Regions from separate parts of the Pseudalkalibacillus nanhaiensis genome, predicted to be linked through region 2. Evidence: a T-box and tRNA genes for the amino acid it is inferred to sense, from the RefSeq annotation. Region 2 holds a T-box; the other holds one or more tRNA genes.

Region 1 (7,723 bases), 780 kb from region 2:
GTGCCTAATTCCTTTAAAGGCTTGTAAAAGCAGTATAATTGTTTGGTTTTATCCCCTTTAACCATTACCAACGTTTCCAAAATGTCTTTGTGACTTGCAACTGCTCTTTCTACCTCATTTAATTCAATTCTAAAACCTCTTATTTTCACTTGGTTGTCAGCTCGACCTAAAAACTCAATATTCCCATCTGGAAGCATTCTGGCAAGGTCTCCTGTTCTGTAAACCCTACCGATCTCATCAGATATGTACTTGAATTTTTCTGCATTTAATTCAGGTTTATTTATGTAACCTCTACTTACACCATCTCCACCTACGCATAATTCTCCTATTGTACCTACTGGTAAAACTTCTAGTTCATCATTCATTATGTATGTAGTTGAGTTACTTATTGGCTTTCCGATAGGAATATTATTCTTATATTCTTTGTCAATTACAAAAAATGTAGAGAACGTCGTATTTTCAGTTGGACCATATCCATTAATCAGTGTTACATCCGGGCAATTTCTTCGAACTAATTCGATATGTTTTGGTGATAAAGCATCGCCACCGATTAACAAACATCTTAGATTAGAAAACAGTTGAGGGTTTTGTTCAACCACATTGTTGAACAGTGGTGTCGTCATCCAGACAATTGTGATTTGTTCAGACCTCAAATATTCACTTAAGGAATCTGCTTCAATTAACAAATCTTTCTCAACTAAATGAAGCTCAATTCCATTTAAGAGTGCACCCCAAATTTCAAAGATGGAAACATCAAATTGTATTGAACAACCTTGTAGCATCCTGTCATCCTTAAGGAAGTCAATATAATTAGTTGACTTAACCAACCTGATTACACTTCTGTGTTCGACCATAACCCCCTTAGGTGTTCCAGTTGATCCCGAGGTATAGATTACATACATTAGTTGTTGGCTATTCGACATTAAGTGAAGGTCAGAATCTTCATAAAGACTAAAGTCTACCTCATCAATCCTTATATACTCTGTAGTAAATTCATTTGAGAGAGCTTCATCAGTCAACAGGAATTGTGCCCCGCTGTCTTGAAGCATGTACTCGATCCGTTCTTTAGGGTAAGTCTTATCTATGGGCAGATAAGCGCCTCCCGCCTTCAGTATTCCTAGTATGGTAACAATCCTATCTATACCTTGATCCAGCATAAATGCTGCTACTTTTTCTGGACCAATTCCTCTCTTTGATAAATATCTGGCAACGCGATTAGCCATTTTGTTGAGTAGTCCATATGATACCTTTCTATCCTTATGAACCAGAGCTGTTTTATGAAAGTTTAACGCCACTTGATCTTCAAATAGTTCAGTAATTGTTTTATGAGCTGGATAATCACTTTTTGTCTTATTTATTATGCTCATCATATAAGGATTACTCATACAAACCTCCCAATAGACTTCAACAAGTTGTAATATATATTAACTAATCATTTCGTAGGTCCCAAAGTAGTAAATAAATTGCCTTTTATAGGACTTTAAGTGCGTAAATAAGGATATTTAACTAATATTTTGTTGAATAAAGATGAATAATTTACCAAATTGTCTAACTTTGAACCCATTATATTAACTATAAACTGTAAAGTAAATCCATTTTTGGTAATTTAGTTCTATATAACCAGACTAAAGGTCATTTGTAAGTCTAATGAACCAATTAAAGGTTTTTCGACGTTTTCGCTTGAAATATGTATCCTAGAGATGGTTTATCATGAACTTTAGTGGAATAATGATTTTTCCTTTGTGAAAGTTTGTCGTTATAGTAAATCAAAAATACATTTAAAACCCATACAAAAAGCCAGGCTTTAACCTGACATGATAGAACCACTAACTAATCATCTAGCTTTCTTTAGAAGTTCATTTTATGAAGCTTGTTAAAGGAAATAAGGACTGAGTATCACTCCTTTATACATCTTAACGCCTATATACACGAATATGATATAAATTCAAATGCAATTTAAAAATATCCTTCAAATCCTATAAGCTTCAAACATCTTTCTAAATTCAACATTATTTATGGATTTTTAATACTAAGTTTATGCCTATCTTTCAAAGTTTTAAGTATATTTTTGAAGATACATACCGAATATAAAATATTTTCCTAAACTTTCAGGTGAGTTACCTATGTTTTATTTCAATATATAAAATGAAATTGTATTTTAAAGTCAAAAAATCACCCATATGAACGGGTGATTTTTTTCTGAGACTTTTTATCTTTTATGCAGCCTGAGATCTATAGGCATCCTGGGCGTTTCAGCTGGTGTACTAATATTACTAGCCCTACCTCATTCGTTTTTTCTTAACTCTTTACCTGTGACTGGTTTAGTGTAGCTGAGATGATCTCATCATCCTTCAGTATAAGAGACACTTAATTTTAAATGAAATTTACACATACTTTTGTACGTAGATATTATCTAAACCTAGTCCTAGCTTAAACTTTTTCACAAAAAAAGGAACTTCACAATTTCTTGTGAAATTCCTTGTCAATATAATATGTAATGGTACCGGTGGTCGGGGTCGAACCGACACTCCGTGAGGAACACGATTTTGAGTCGTGCGCGTCTGCCAATTCCGCCACACCGGCATGTGTCTAAAAATGATATCAAGTTTTTATGGTGCCGAGGGCCGGACTTGAACCGGCACGGTAGTCACCTACCGCAGGATTTTAAGTCCTGTGTGTCTGCCAATTCCACCACCCCGGCTGGGTAGTTAATGGAGGCGGCACCCGGATTCGAACCGGGGGATAAGGGTTTTGCAGACCCGTGCCTTACCACTTGGCTATGCCGCCGTACTCTACTTTATGTTTTATAGGCTAATTCGAGTACCACTTTTCGGCAGTTCTTTTTTGGAAACTTAATGGAGCGGAAGACGGGATTCGAACCCGCGACCCCCACCTTGGCAAGGTGGTGTTCTACCACTGAACTACTTCCGCAAAATTGGCTGGGCTAGCTGGATTCGAACCAACGCATGACGGAGTCAAAGTCCGTTGCCTTACCGCTTGGCTATAGCCCAACGCAATGGGGCGACTGATGGGAATCGAACCCACGAATGCCGGAACCACAATCCGGTGCGTTAACCACTTCGCCACAATCGCCATCACATGAATTTTAAAAATTGGCAGGGGTAGTAGGAATCGAACCCACACTGGAGGTTTTGGAGACCTCTGTTCTACCGTTAAACTATACCCCTAAATGGTGGAGGGGGACGGATTCGAACCGCCGAACCCTGAGGGAGCGGATTTACAGTCCGCCGCGTTTAGCCACTTCGCTACCCCTCCAAAGAGACAATTAATATTGTAGTACAGATTTCACTCTGTTTCAAGTGTAAATTCAGGAATCATAACCAATCTATTCCTAAAAGAGAAAATGGTGCTGGCCAGAGGACTTGAACCCCCAACCTACTGATTACAAGTCAGTTGCTCTACCAATTGAGCTAGGCCAGCAAACCAATGGTGGCTCGAGACGGAATCGAACCGCCGACACGAGGATTTTCAGTCCTCTGCTCTACCGACTGAGCTATCGAGCCAAGATGGCGGACCCGACCGGATTCGAACCGGCGATCTCCTGCGTGACAGGCAGGCATGTTAACCCCTACACCACGGGTCCATCTTAGAATTAAGGTTTGATTTGGTTGCACCCTTACGGGTACCAGGATCTAAAACTAACAATGAAGTTTATTCGTCGTTGTAAGTTTTAATTTGGTTGCACCCCTTCGGGTACTCCATATGTTCATTGAACTAGGATGTTAAATCGATGTTGTGCAATGAACTTAAATTGGTTGCGGGGATAGGATTTGAACCTACGACCTTCGGGTTATGAGCCCGACGAGCTACCAGTCTGCTCCACCCCGCGACGATATGGTGGAGGATGACGGGATCGAACCGCCGACCCCCTGCTTGTAAGGCAGGTGCTCTCCCAGCTGAGCTAATCCTCCGATAGATGGTGACCCCTACGGGATTCGAACCCGTGTTACCGCCGTGAAAGGGCGGTGTCTTAACCACTTGACCAAGGGGCCGATATAAATTTATGTAACATAATTTCTTTAATGGCGGAGAGCGAGGGATTCGAACCCTCGGTACGGGTTAAAACCGTACACACGATTTCCAATCGTGCTCCTTCGACCTCTCGGACAGCTCTCCGTGGCTCCGCAGGCAGGACTCGAACCTGCGACCGATCGGTTAACAGCCGATAGCTCTACCACTGAGCTACTGCGGATCGTTATAAAATAGCCCGGCGACGTCCTACTCTCACAGGGGGAAGCCCCCAATTACCATTGGCGCTGAAGAGCTTAACTTCCGTGTTCGGCATGGGAACGGGTGTGACCTCTTCGCCATCATCACCAGACTATTTTGTTGGGGAATCCTATTCCCTCAAAACTAGATAACGTTTCTTGAAAACACGACGCACAGGATGTGCTAGTGCTGACGTTGTCACAGGACGTGACGTTGTTAGTCAGCGTTCATTGATTGTGGTTAAGTCCTCGATCGATTAGTATCTGTCAGCTTCACGTGTCGCCACGCTTCCACACCAGACCTATCAACCTCATCATCTCTGAGGGATCTTACTCGCTTGACGCGATGGGAAATCTCATCTTGAGGGGGGCTTCATGCTTAGATGCTTTCAGCACTTATCCCGTCCACACGTAGCTACCCAGCGATGCTCCTGGCGGAACAACTGGTACACCAGCGGTGTGTCCATCCCGGTCCTCTCGTACTAAGGACAGCTCCTCTCAAATTTCCTGCGCCCGCGACGGATAGGGACCGAACTGTCTCACGACGTTCTGAACCCAGCTCGCGTACCGCTTTAATGGGCGAACAGCCCAACCCTTGGGACCTACTTCAGCCCCAGGATGCGATGAGCCGACATCGAGGTGCCAAACCTCCCCGTCGATGTGGACTCTTGGGGGAGATAAGCCTGTTATCCCCAGGGTAGCTTTTATCCGTTGAGCGATGGCCCTTCCATGCGGAACCACCGGATCACTAAGCCCGACTTTCGTCCCTGCTCGACTTGTAGGTCTCGCAGTCAAGCTCCCTTGTGCCTTTACACTCTGCGAATGATTTCCAACCATTCTGAGGGAACCTTTGGGCGCCTCCGTTACACTTTAGGAGGCGACCGCCCCAGTCAAACTGCCCACCTGACACTGTCTCCGAACCGGATCACGGTTCTGGGTTAGAATTTCAATACCGTCAGGGTAGTATCCCACCGACGCCTCCACCGAACCTGGCGGTCCGGCTTCTAAGGCTCCTACCTATCCTGTACAAACGATACCAAAATCCAATATCAGGCTACAGTAAAGCTCCATGGGGTCTTTCCGTCCTGTCGCGGGTAACCTGCATCTTCACAGGTACTATAATTTCACCGGGTCTCTCGTTGAGACAGTATCCAAGTCGTTGCACCTTTCGTGCGGGTCGGAACTTACCCGACAAGGAATTTCGCTACCTTAGGACCGTTATAGTTACGGCCGCCGTTTACTGGGGCTTCGATTCAGAGCTTCTCCCGTAAGGGATAACCCCTCCTCTTAACCTTCCAGCACCGGGCAGGTGTCAGCCCCTATACTTCGCCTTACGGCTTCGCAGAGACCTGTGTTTTTGCTAAACAGTCGCTTGGATCTTTTCACTGCGGCTCTCTCGGGCATACACCCTATCAGAGCACCCCTTCTCCCGAAGTTACGGGGTCATTTTGCCGAGTTCCTTAACGAGAGTTCTCCCGAGCATCTTAGGATTCTCTCCTCGCCTACCTGTGTCGGTTTACGGTACGGGCACCTCTTTCCTCGCTAGAGGCTTTTCTTGGCAGTGTAGGATCAGGGACTTCGGTACTTTAATTCCCTCGCCATCACAGCTCCGCCGTATGGTGGACGGATTTACCTATCCACCGGCCTTGACTGCTTGGACGCGCATATCCATCAGCGCGCTCTCCCTACCTTCCTGCGTCCCCCCGTTGCTCAAACGGAAAGGAGGTGGTACAGGAATATCAACCTGTTATCCATCGCCTACGCCTTTCGGCCTCGGCTTAGGTCCCGACTAACCCTGAGCGGACGAGCCTTCCTCAGGAAACCTTGGGCTTTCGATGGAGAAGATTCTCACTTCTCTTTTCGCTACTCATACCGGCATTCTCACTTCAAAGCGCTCCACGAGTCCTTCCGGTCTCGCTTCTCAGCCCTTCGAACGCTCCCCTACCACTGTACCAACGGTACAATCCATAGCTTCGGTGATACGTTTAGCCCCGGTACATTTTCGGCGCAGAGTCACTCGACCAGTGAGCTATTACGCACTCTTTAAATGGTGGCTGCTTCTAAGCCAACATCCTGGTTGTCTAAGCAACTCCACATCCTTTTCCACTTAACGTATACTTGGGGACCTTAGCTGATGGTCTGGGCTGTTTCCCTCTCGACTACGGATCTTATCACTCGCAGTCTGACTCCCGTGGACAAGTTCCTGGCATTCGGAGTTTGACTGAATTCGGTAATCCTGTGGGGACCCCTAGTCCAATCAGTGCTCTACCTCCAGAACTCTCACCACGAGGCTAGCCCTAAAGCTATTTCGGGGAGAACCAGCTATCTCCGAGTTCGATTGGCATTTCACCCCTACCCACACCTCATCCCCGCACTTTTCAACGTGCGTGGGTTCGGGCCTCCATTCAGTGTTACCTGAACTTCACCCTGGACATGGGTAGATCACTCGGTTTCGGGTCTACGACAACGTACTCCTTCGCCCTATTCAGACTCGCTTTCGCTGCGGCTCCGTCTTTTCAACTTAACCTTGCACGTTATCGTAACTCGCCGGTTCATTCTACAAAAGGCACGCCGTCACCCGTTAATGGGCTCCGACTACTTGTAGGCACACGGTTTCAGGATCTCTTTCACTCCCCTTCCGGGGTGCTTTTCACCTTTCCCTCACGGTACTGGTTCACTATCGGTCACTAGGGAGTATTTAGCCTTGGGAGATGGTCCTCCCAGATTCCGACGGGGTTTCACGTGTCCCGCCGTACTCAGGATCCACTCTGGAGGGAACGACGTTTTGGCTACAGGGCTGTTACCTCTTCTAGCGGGCCTTTCCAGACCGCTTCGCCTACGCCGTTCCTTTCTTACTCCGTATAGAGTGTCCTACAACCCCAAGAGGCAAGCCTCTTGGTTTGGGCTGTTTCCGTTTCGCTCGCCGCTACTCAGGAAATCGCGATTGCTTTCTCTTCCTCTGGGTACTAAGATGTTTCAGTTCCCCAGGTCTGCCTTCTCATACCCTATGTATTCAGGTATGGATACTATCCCATTACGGATAGTGGGTTCCCCCATTCGGAAATCCCCGGATCGAAGCTTACTTACAGCTCCCCGAGGCATATCGGTGTTCGTCCCGTCCTTCTTCGGCTCCTAGTGCCAAGGCATCCACCGTGCGCCCTTCATAACTTAACCACGTTATGAATGAACTTACACTTATTTCTTGTCATTTAAAATGACGTTTCGATGTCTTGTTTTCAAGATTTTCGTTATCTAGTTTTCAAGGAACATGGTGTTTGAAAGAGATTCAGCTCTTTCAAAACTAAACAAAAGCCAAAGCGTGTTATGTCCTTAAAGGACTCCTTAGAAAGGAGGTGATCCAGCCGCACCTTCCGATACGGCTACCTTGTTACGACTTCACCCCAATCATCTGTCCCACCTTCGGCGGCTGGTTCCAAAAGGTTACCTCACCGACTTCGGGTGTTACAAACTCTCGTGGTGTGACGGGCGGTGTG
Region 2 (7,723 bases):
CAATGCCTGCGTATATGGGTGAAGCGGCTCTTCATAGAGCGTGTCACTTTCGGCTAGTTCAACCATATTACCAAGGTACATAACACCGACTCTATCACTGATATGCTTGACCATGGAAAGGTCATGGGCAATGAACAAGTACGTCAATCCGCGCTCACGTTGAAGCTTCTGCATCAGATTGACAACCTGTGCCTGAATAGATACGTCCAGTGCAGAAATAGGTTCATCTGCGATGATGAATTCTGGATCGACAGCTAATGCACGGGCTATACCGATACGCTGACGTTGACCGCCACTGAATTCGTGAGGATAACGGTTCGCGTGTTCTTTGTTCAATCCGACTGTTTCAAGTAGCTCATAAACACGATTGAGGCGGTCCTCTTTCGATTTGGCCAATCCATGGATATCAATGCCCTCTGCAATGATATCTTTTACAGTCATTCTCGGGTTTAAAGATGCATATGGATCCTGGAAAATCATTTGCATCTTACGGTTGAATTGCTTTAATTTCCCTTTGTCCTTCTTGCCGTGCACATCTTCGCCCTCGAAAAGTACGGAGCCATCCGTTGCACCATATAAACGGATAATCGTACGTCCTGTAGTGGATTTACCACATCCGGACTCTCCAACTAGCCCTAATGTTTCTCCTCGGTATATATCGAAAGTAACATCGTCAACAGCCTTAAGCTTTTTGCCTTTACCGACGTCGAAATGTTTCTTCAAGTTCCTAACTTCTACCAGTTTTTCTTTTGCTGCCATTATCTTGCACCTCCAACCGATGCCTCTGCAGGCTTTTCAACTTTAGGTGCTCTCTCATCTAACAACCAGCACGATGCTTTATGAGATCCTGAAACCTCTGTCGCTTCCGGCATGTGATCCACACACACTTTCATTGCATGAGGACAACGAGCCGCAAAAGGACACCCTTTTGGTGGATCACTCAAGTCTGGTGGAGATCCAGGAATAGAGAGCAACTCTTCTGACTCGCTATTGACTTTCGGCATCGATGCGAGCAGACCCCATGTATAAGGGTGTTTGGAGTTGTAGAAAATCTCATCTACATTCCCTGTTTCTACGATTTGTCCACCATACATAACTGCTACACGGTGAGCAACATTCGCAACCACCCCGAGGTCGTGAGTAATCATGATGATTGCACTACCAGTCTTATTTTGAAGATCTCTCATCAAATCTAGAATTTGTGCTTGGATCGTTACATCCAATGCTGTGGTTGGTTCGTCAGCAATCAAAAGCTTAGGATTACAAGCTAGTGCAATCGCAATCATTGCACGCTGACGCATACCTCCACTATATTCATGCGGATATTGATTTACCCGTTGTTCAGGGTTCGGGATTCCAACAAGGCGAAGCATTTCAATCGCACGATCATCTGCTTCTTGTTTCTTCATTCCCTGATGCTTGATGAGGCCTTCTGTTATTTGACGTCCGACCTTCATTGTCGGGTTCAATGATGTCATCGGGTCCTGGAAAATCATCCCGATATCTTTACCACGGATCGCTTCCATTTGAACATCATTCTTCTTAATGATGTCTTCTCCATTGAACATGATGGAACCATCTTTAAATTCACCTGGAGGCATCGGTATCAATTTCATGATTGATTGGGCGGTCACACTTTTTCCGGAGCCTGACTCACCGACAATCGCTAATGTTTCTCCCTTGTTAACGTGGAATGAAACTCCTCTTACTGCTTGAACAGAGCCTCCATACGTTTGGAAAGAAACTTGCAAATTGTTTACATCTAATATTTTTTCCATGTTATTTCACCCCTGTTATTTGCGCAATTTCGGATCCAAGGCATCTCGCAGTCCATCTCCGATAACGTTGAATGCAAACATTGTCAGACAGATGAAAAATGCTGGGAAGAATAATCGCCATGGATAATATGTTAAAGCAGGCAGTCCTTCACTCGCCATCGTACCCCAACTTGCTAGTGGAGCCTGTACACCTAAGCCCAAATAACTTAAGAATGCTTCTGTGAAAATAGCTGTTGGAACAGTCAAAGTCATGGTGATCAATATAGGTCCCATTGTGTTCGGAATCAAGTGCTTGAACATGACTCTTGATAACCCTGCTCCTAGTGTATTGGCAGCAAGAACATATTCTTGTTGCTTCAAACCGAGGACTTGTCCACGAACAATCCTCGCCATATTTATCCAACCTGTAATGGTCATTGCTATGATCATCGTCATCAGTCCGGGTTCTAATACAACCATCAGGAGGATAACGACCAATAGATATGGAATACCGATCAAGATGTCAGCGATTCTCATCATGACTTCATCCGTCTTTCCACCGATGTAACCTGTTACGCCACCCCAGATGATTCCAATGAACAAATCAAGAACGGCGGCAGTCAGACCGATGAATAGTGAAATTCTAGCTCCTTGCCAGTTTCGTGTAAAGATATCACGTCCGAGTTCATCTGTACCGAACCAGTGATCAGCTGATGGTGCCATATTCGCGTTCATCAAGTCATTTGTACGGTAATCATAGGGCGTTAAAGAAGGGCCGGCAAGTGCCATGATAGCGAGTAACCCGATCAAAATCATTCCGACCATAGCAAGCCTATTCTTTTTGAACCGACGCCAAGCGTCTTGCCAATAGGAAATACTAGGCCCTGCAATTTTTTCGGAATCTTCGAAGTTCTTTTCAACTTTCTCAAAATAGGAATCTGGTAACTGTTGTTTCTGTTCTTGCACGTTTAGTCCTCCTTTCCAGCTGTCAGCTTGATACGCGGATCAATGAAGCCGTAAATGATATCCACAATAAGGATTGATACGAGTAGCAACACGCTGTAGAACACTGTTACACCCATGATGACTGTGTAATCACGGTTCGTAATACTCGTTACAAAGTGTTGTCCCAGACCCGGAATACCGAAAATCTTTTCAATGATGAAGCTTCCTGTAAGGATCGCTGCAACTAAAGGTCCCATGAAAGATACAACCGGCATCAAAGCATTACGGATCGCATGTTTAACAATGATGACATTCTTTTTAATCCCTTTTGCTTTTGCAGTTTTAATATAATCTGAGCTCAATACCTCAAGCATGCTTGAACGAGTCAAGCGTGCAATAAACGCTAATGGTGTTGAAGCAAGGGCAACTGCCGGAAGTACCGTATACATGAAACCTTCCCAACGCGCAACAGGGAACCAGCCTGCCTTGATTGCTAGGAAATATTGCAGGACGGTCGCTATTATAAAGCTAGGGACAGAGATTCCAAGTACTGCGATGACCATTGCCCCGTAGTCTTGCCACTGATTATGTTTAAGTGCTGCAATAACTCCTAACAATATCCCAATAGCAACTGCAAGGAATATAGATTCCATACCAAGTATAAATGAAATCGGGAAGCCGTCACTGATAATATCATTAACGCTTTGTCCTTTATATTTGAAAGATGGACCGAAGTCCCATTGTGCAATGGCTACGATATAGTCCGTATATTGGACGTACCATGGTTGATCCAGCCCATAATGAGCATTCAAACTCTTTTTAATTGCCGGTGGAATTTCTTTTTCTGCCGTGAATGGTCCACCTGGTGCCGCTTTCATCAAGAAGAAGGTAGCTGTGATGATGACAAGTAGGGAAATGACCATAAAGCCAAGTCTCTTTAATATATAGCGAAACAAATGGATACACCTCCATAAAATGCTAATTAGTTCCATACATTAATTGAGGCATATGGGGAGACCCCATATACCTCAACAATGAATGTATCAACTTCAAATCAATTGTTAAAAATTACTCAATGTGAGCCCATTTGTATTGAACGTCACCAAGTCCTGAGATTACTACATCTTTAACTTTGTCGTTCTTAACATAGACATTAGTATAGAAGTAGATAGGAGATACTGGCATTTCATCCATCAAGATTTGCTCAGCTTGCTTAAGAAGTTCTTCACGCTTTTCAGCATCAGTTTCTTTAGCAGATTTGTTCAACAACTCTTTGTAGTCTTCATTTGTCCAACGAGTGTCGTTATTACCGCCTTTTTCTTTGTATAGTTCTAAGAAGTTAATTGGGTCGTTGAAGTCACCTAACCAACCAAGACGACCGATTTGGTAGTCTCCAGCGTGCAGCTTTTCGATATATACAGCCCACTCAGCGTTTTCAAGTGATACATCAATTCCCAAGTTATTCTTCCACATGTCTTGGATTGCTTGAGCAATCTTAGCATGTGCTTCACTTGTGTTATAAGAAAGTGTGATTTCAGGGAAATCTTCTACACTATCATAACCAAGTTCTTCCATACCTTTTTCTAATAGTTCTTTAGCAGTTTCAACGTCGTTATCTTTGAAGTAGCCTTTTTCGTTTTCAGGGAACATTGTCGGAGGTACAGCGCCCATTGCTGGAACTTGTCCACCTTTAGTAATTTGTTCTACAATTGCTTGACGATTGATCGAATATGCGAATGCCTTACGAATATTCGCATTGTTGAATGGTTCTTTTTCAGTATTGAACTTATACCAGTAAGTTCCAGCGATTGGCTTGATTTGAAGGTCTCCCTCTTTCTTAAGAGTAGGGATCGCTTCTAGAGGGATGTTTCCTGTTGGAGATCCAGCCCAGTCAAGCTCACCGTTCTTATACATGTTCAATTCAGTATTCGGGTCGTTAACCATGATCATTGTAATCTTGTTAAGTTTTACAGCGCCTGCATCCCAGTAGTCTTCGTTCTTTTCAAGGATGATTTTGTCGCTGTGCTCCCAAGTCGTCATCTTGAATGGTCCGTTAGACGTGTAAAGTTCGCCAGCATCTTGGTACCAATCAGGATTTTCTTTCGCGATCTTGCTGTTTACAGGGAAATATGTGTAAAACGCAGTCAACTCTTCAAAATAAGGAGTTGGGTTTTCAAGTGTTACTTCAAGAGTCTTTTCGTCAAGCGCTTTTACGCCGACTTCATCAACAGACACATCGCCATTCTTAGCTTTTTCAGCATTCTTTACATAGAAAAGCTGATAAGCATATTGAGCGTCTGTTTTAGGATCAAGCACCCATTTCCAAGCCCATTCGAAATCTTGAGCTGTTACAGGGTCACCGTTCGTCCATTTCACATCATCACGAAGTGTGAATGTGTAAGTAGTCAAGTCATCAGACTTTTTGATTTCCTTTGCCATTGCAGGCTCAGGCTCACCATCTTGGTTGATACGAGTCAAACCTTCGAATGTTTGCAATAGAACAGCTGATGAAGTTGTATCATTAGCTAGTCCTGGGTTTAAAGAGAACGGTTCAGTATTGATGTTGACGTTCAATTCCTGAGCAACATCTCCACTTCCGCCAGATTTTCCGTCGTCGCCTGCTTTGTCCTTATCGTCTCCGCCGGAACAAGCAGCTAAAACCATGCTCAACACCAAAGTAAGTGTTAAAAGCAATGACCATTTTGACTTTCTCATTCTTAAATGACCTCCCCTAAATATTGGTGATAAATAGGTAAACGCGTTCCGAAAAAATTGTCAGATTTTTAAGGAATTTCGTTCACAACTAGTATTATACAAGTTTTCACACTATTTTGCATGTGATTTTTTAATATTTTTTACAAAATCCCCTTGTTCATTACGGTTTCATGACAAAAAATAGTTCTTTTTACCTATTTTATTTTCAAGTGCTTATGGGGATTCTAGGTAAATTATTAGAATAATATGTATATGAAATCGTTTTAAAGGCTGTCATATTTACTTTTATCTCCCAATGATATGGACGAGTAATCCAATTTTCATGTTTTTCTAGATCATCTCAAGGATTACAGCCTGTTTAACTTTATTGCATTCACCCGTCCATTTAGATATACTAAATAAACAAAAACACAGTTTATTTGCGATGAAGAAGAGTAGTACACGATTCTTCCCTTTAAAGAGAGTCTGTGGTTGGTGAAAACAGATAAGGGTGATAGTGGAATGGACTTCTGAGCAATCAAACCGAACGTGATCCTACAAGTAGGCTTTGACGTCTTGTCCTGACGTTATAATGGACTTCTGTTTGTTCAACACAGACAGATTCAGAGTGATTCTTATCACATCGATAGGAATAATGATGGGTGGCAACGCGGTGCAATCGTCCCAAAAAGACGAATGCAGCGTGTTTTTTTATATATCAAACTTAAGGAGTGGTGAAATTGGCTACCATATTTTCTGGCGTGAAACCGACTGGGTTCCCTACTCTCGGGAATTATCTCGGAGCTTTGAAACATTTTGTTACGTATCAAGAAGAACACGATTGTTATTTCTGTGTTGTTAACCAACACGCAATAACAGTTCCACAGGATAAGCTTGAATTAAGGGCGAATTCCAAGAAGCTTGCTGCCCTCTATCTTGCAATCGGCATCGATCCTGATAAATCCACATTGTTCATCCAATCAGAAGTACCTGCCCATACGAAAATGGCATGGATCATGCAATGTATTTCCTATATGGGTGAACTTGAGAGAATGACCCAATTTAAAGATAAATCGGAAAACCGGGTTGCCGTTTCTGCTGGTTTATTGACTTATCCTCCATTAATGGCAGCCGATATTCTACTTTATGGCACTAATATCGTCCCTGTTGGAGAAGATCAAAAGCAACATCTTGAGTTGACCCGTAATTTAGCTGAAAGGTTCAACAAGCAATACAACGATATCTTCACGATTCCTGAAGTCCATATCCCTAAGGTCGGTGCGCGAATTATGGATCTTGGAAATCCGAACAAGAAGATGAGTAAATCAGATGAAAATGTCAACGGGTATATCTCATTGCTTGATGATGAGAAAACCATCATGAAGAAAGTCAAGCGTGCAACAACTGATTCAGATATGACCGTTAAGTATGACAAAGAAAACAAACCAGGTGTTTCAAATCTTCTTACGATCTATTCCTTATGTTCTGGTAAGACGATTGAAGAACTTGAGCAATTGTATGAAGATAAAGGTTATGGAGAGTTCAAGAATGATGTTGCTGAAGCGATCATCAGTGAACTGAAACCAATCCAAGAACGGTATGAAACATTGTTGAATTCTGAAGATGAATTAGACGAAATCCTTGACAGAGGTGCAGAGAAGGCTAATTTCGTCGCTAACAAAATGCTTGCGAAGGCTGAACGTGCAATGGGCTTAGAACGAAAACGGAAAAAGAAATAACAAAAAATGAGGGCAGCCTATCCTTTAGGTCACCCTCATTTTTTATGAGATATACATGGAAAAATATTACTTTCGAATCATTTAACGATAAATTTACTGTATAATATGTAAATTTATGTATATTTATGGTATATTTTGTTCGTAATATTCTGTTAATAGAAAGGGGGCTATATAATAATGAAGAAACTGAAATTTGGTTTGATGGCTTTAGCAGTTGCGACTGCTTTCACAACAGGGATAGTTGCAGCTGACACAGATGCATCTGCAAACCCTTGTATGGAAAAATGCTACGACTACAGAAAATAATTTTCATCAACAAAAAGGATGATCCAAAAGGATCATCCTTCATTTTCGCTTATTTTTCATTCAATGCTTCGATGACTTTTTCAGCTGTGGATCCGCTTGACATCGGATTTTGACCGGTTACCAGGTTTCCGTCACGCACGGAGAAATCAGTCCATTTTTCACCTCGGACAAATTCTGCTCCTTTTAAGCGTAATGTCGATTCCAGCAAGAACGGCATTTCTTCGACAAGCTGCATTTCTTCTTCTTCCTCATCTGTAAAGGAATTGACTTTCTTTCCTTTTA

Evidence for each region. A T-box is a leader RNA that pairs with one kind of tRNA and senses whether it is charged. The one in region 2 lies ahead of trpS (tryptophan--tRNA ligase), so its partner is inferred to be a tRNA-Trp.
Region 1: it has a tRNA-Trp gene. The T-box ahead of trpS (tryptophan--tRNA ligase) is inferred to sense a tRNA for this amino acid. The anticodon was not compared.

The regions. Positions count from the first base shown of each region.
Region 1 covers NZ_CP143541.1:560,944-568,666, reverse strand. Annotated here, with positions in the region: gene V1497_RS03100 (amino acid adenylation domain-containing protein) at 1-1,385, opposite strand, end outside; tRNA gene V1497_RS03095 (tRNA-Leu) at 2,499-2,583, opposite strand; tRNA gene V1497_RS03090 (tRNA-Leu) at 2,613-2,701, opposite strand; tRNA gene V1497_RS03085 (tRNA-Cys) at 2,713-2,787, opposite strand; tRNA gene V1497_RS03080 (tRNA-Gly) at 2,857-2,931, opposite strand; tRNA gene V1497_RS03075 (tRNA-Gln) at 2,937-3,011, opposite strand; tRNA gene V1497_RS03070 (tRNA-His) at 3,018-3,093, opposite strand; tRNA gene V1497_RS03065 (tRNA-Trp) at 3,115-3,188, opposite strand; tRNA gene V1497_RS03060 (tRNA-Tyr) at 3,192-3,276, opposite strand; tRNA gene V1497_RS03055 (tRNA-Thr) at 3,366-3,441, opposite strand; tRNA gene V1497_RS03050 (tRNA-Phe) at 3,449-3,524, opposite strand; tRNA gene V1497_RS03045 (tRNA-Asp) at 3,529-3,604, opposite strand; tRNA gene V1497_RS03040 (tRNA-Met) at 3,774-3,850, opposite strand; tRNA gene V1497_RS03035 (tRNA-Val) at 3,857-3,932, opposite strand; tRNA gene V1497_RS03030 (tRNA-Glu) at 3,939-4,013, opposite strand; tRNA gene V1497_RS03025 (tRNA-Ser) at 4,045-4,137, opposite strand; tRNA gene V1497_RS03020 (tRNA-Asn) at 4,139-4,213, opposite strand; rRNA gene rrf (5S ribosomal RNA) at 4,227-4,342, opposite strand; rRNA gene V1497_RS03010 (23S ribosomal RNA) at 4,467-7,403, opposite strand; rRNA gene V1497_RS03005 (16S ribosomal RNA) at 7,576-7,723, opposite strand, start outside.
Region 2 covers NZ_CP143541.1:1,339,113-1,346,835, reverse strand. Annotated here, with positions in the region: gene V1497_RS06970 (oligopeptide/dipeptide ABC transporter ATP-binding protein) at 1-759, opposite strand, end outside; gene V1497_RS06965 (ABC transporter ATP-binding protein) at 759-1,778, opposite strand; gene V1497_RS06960 (ABC transporter permease) at 1,794-2,648, opposite strand; gene V1497_RS06955 (ABC transporter permease) at 2,726-3,658, opposite strand; gene V1497_RS06950 (peptide ABC transporter substrate-binding protein) at 3,771-5,417, opposite strand; T-box leader at 5,833-6,086, shown strand; gene trpS (tryptophan--tRNA ligase) at 6,137-7,135, shown strand; gene V1497_RS06940 (hypothetical protein) at 7,313-7,441, shown strand; gene V1497_RS06935 (type 1 glutamine amidotransferase domain-containing protein) at 7,491-7,723, opposite strand, start outside.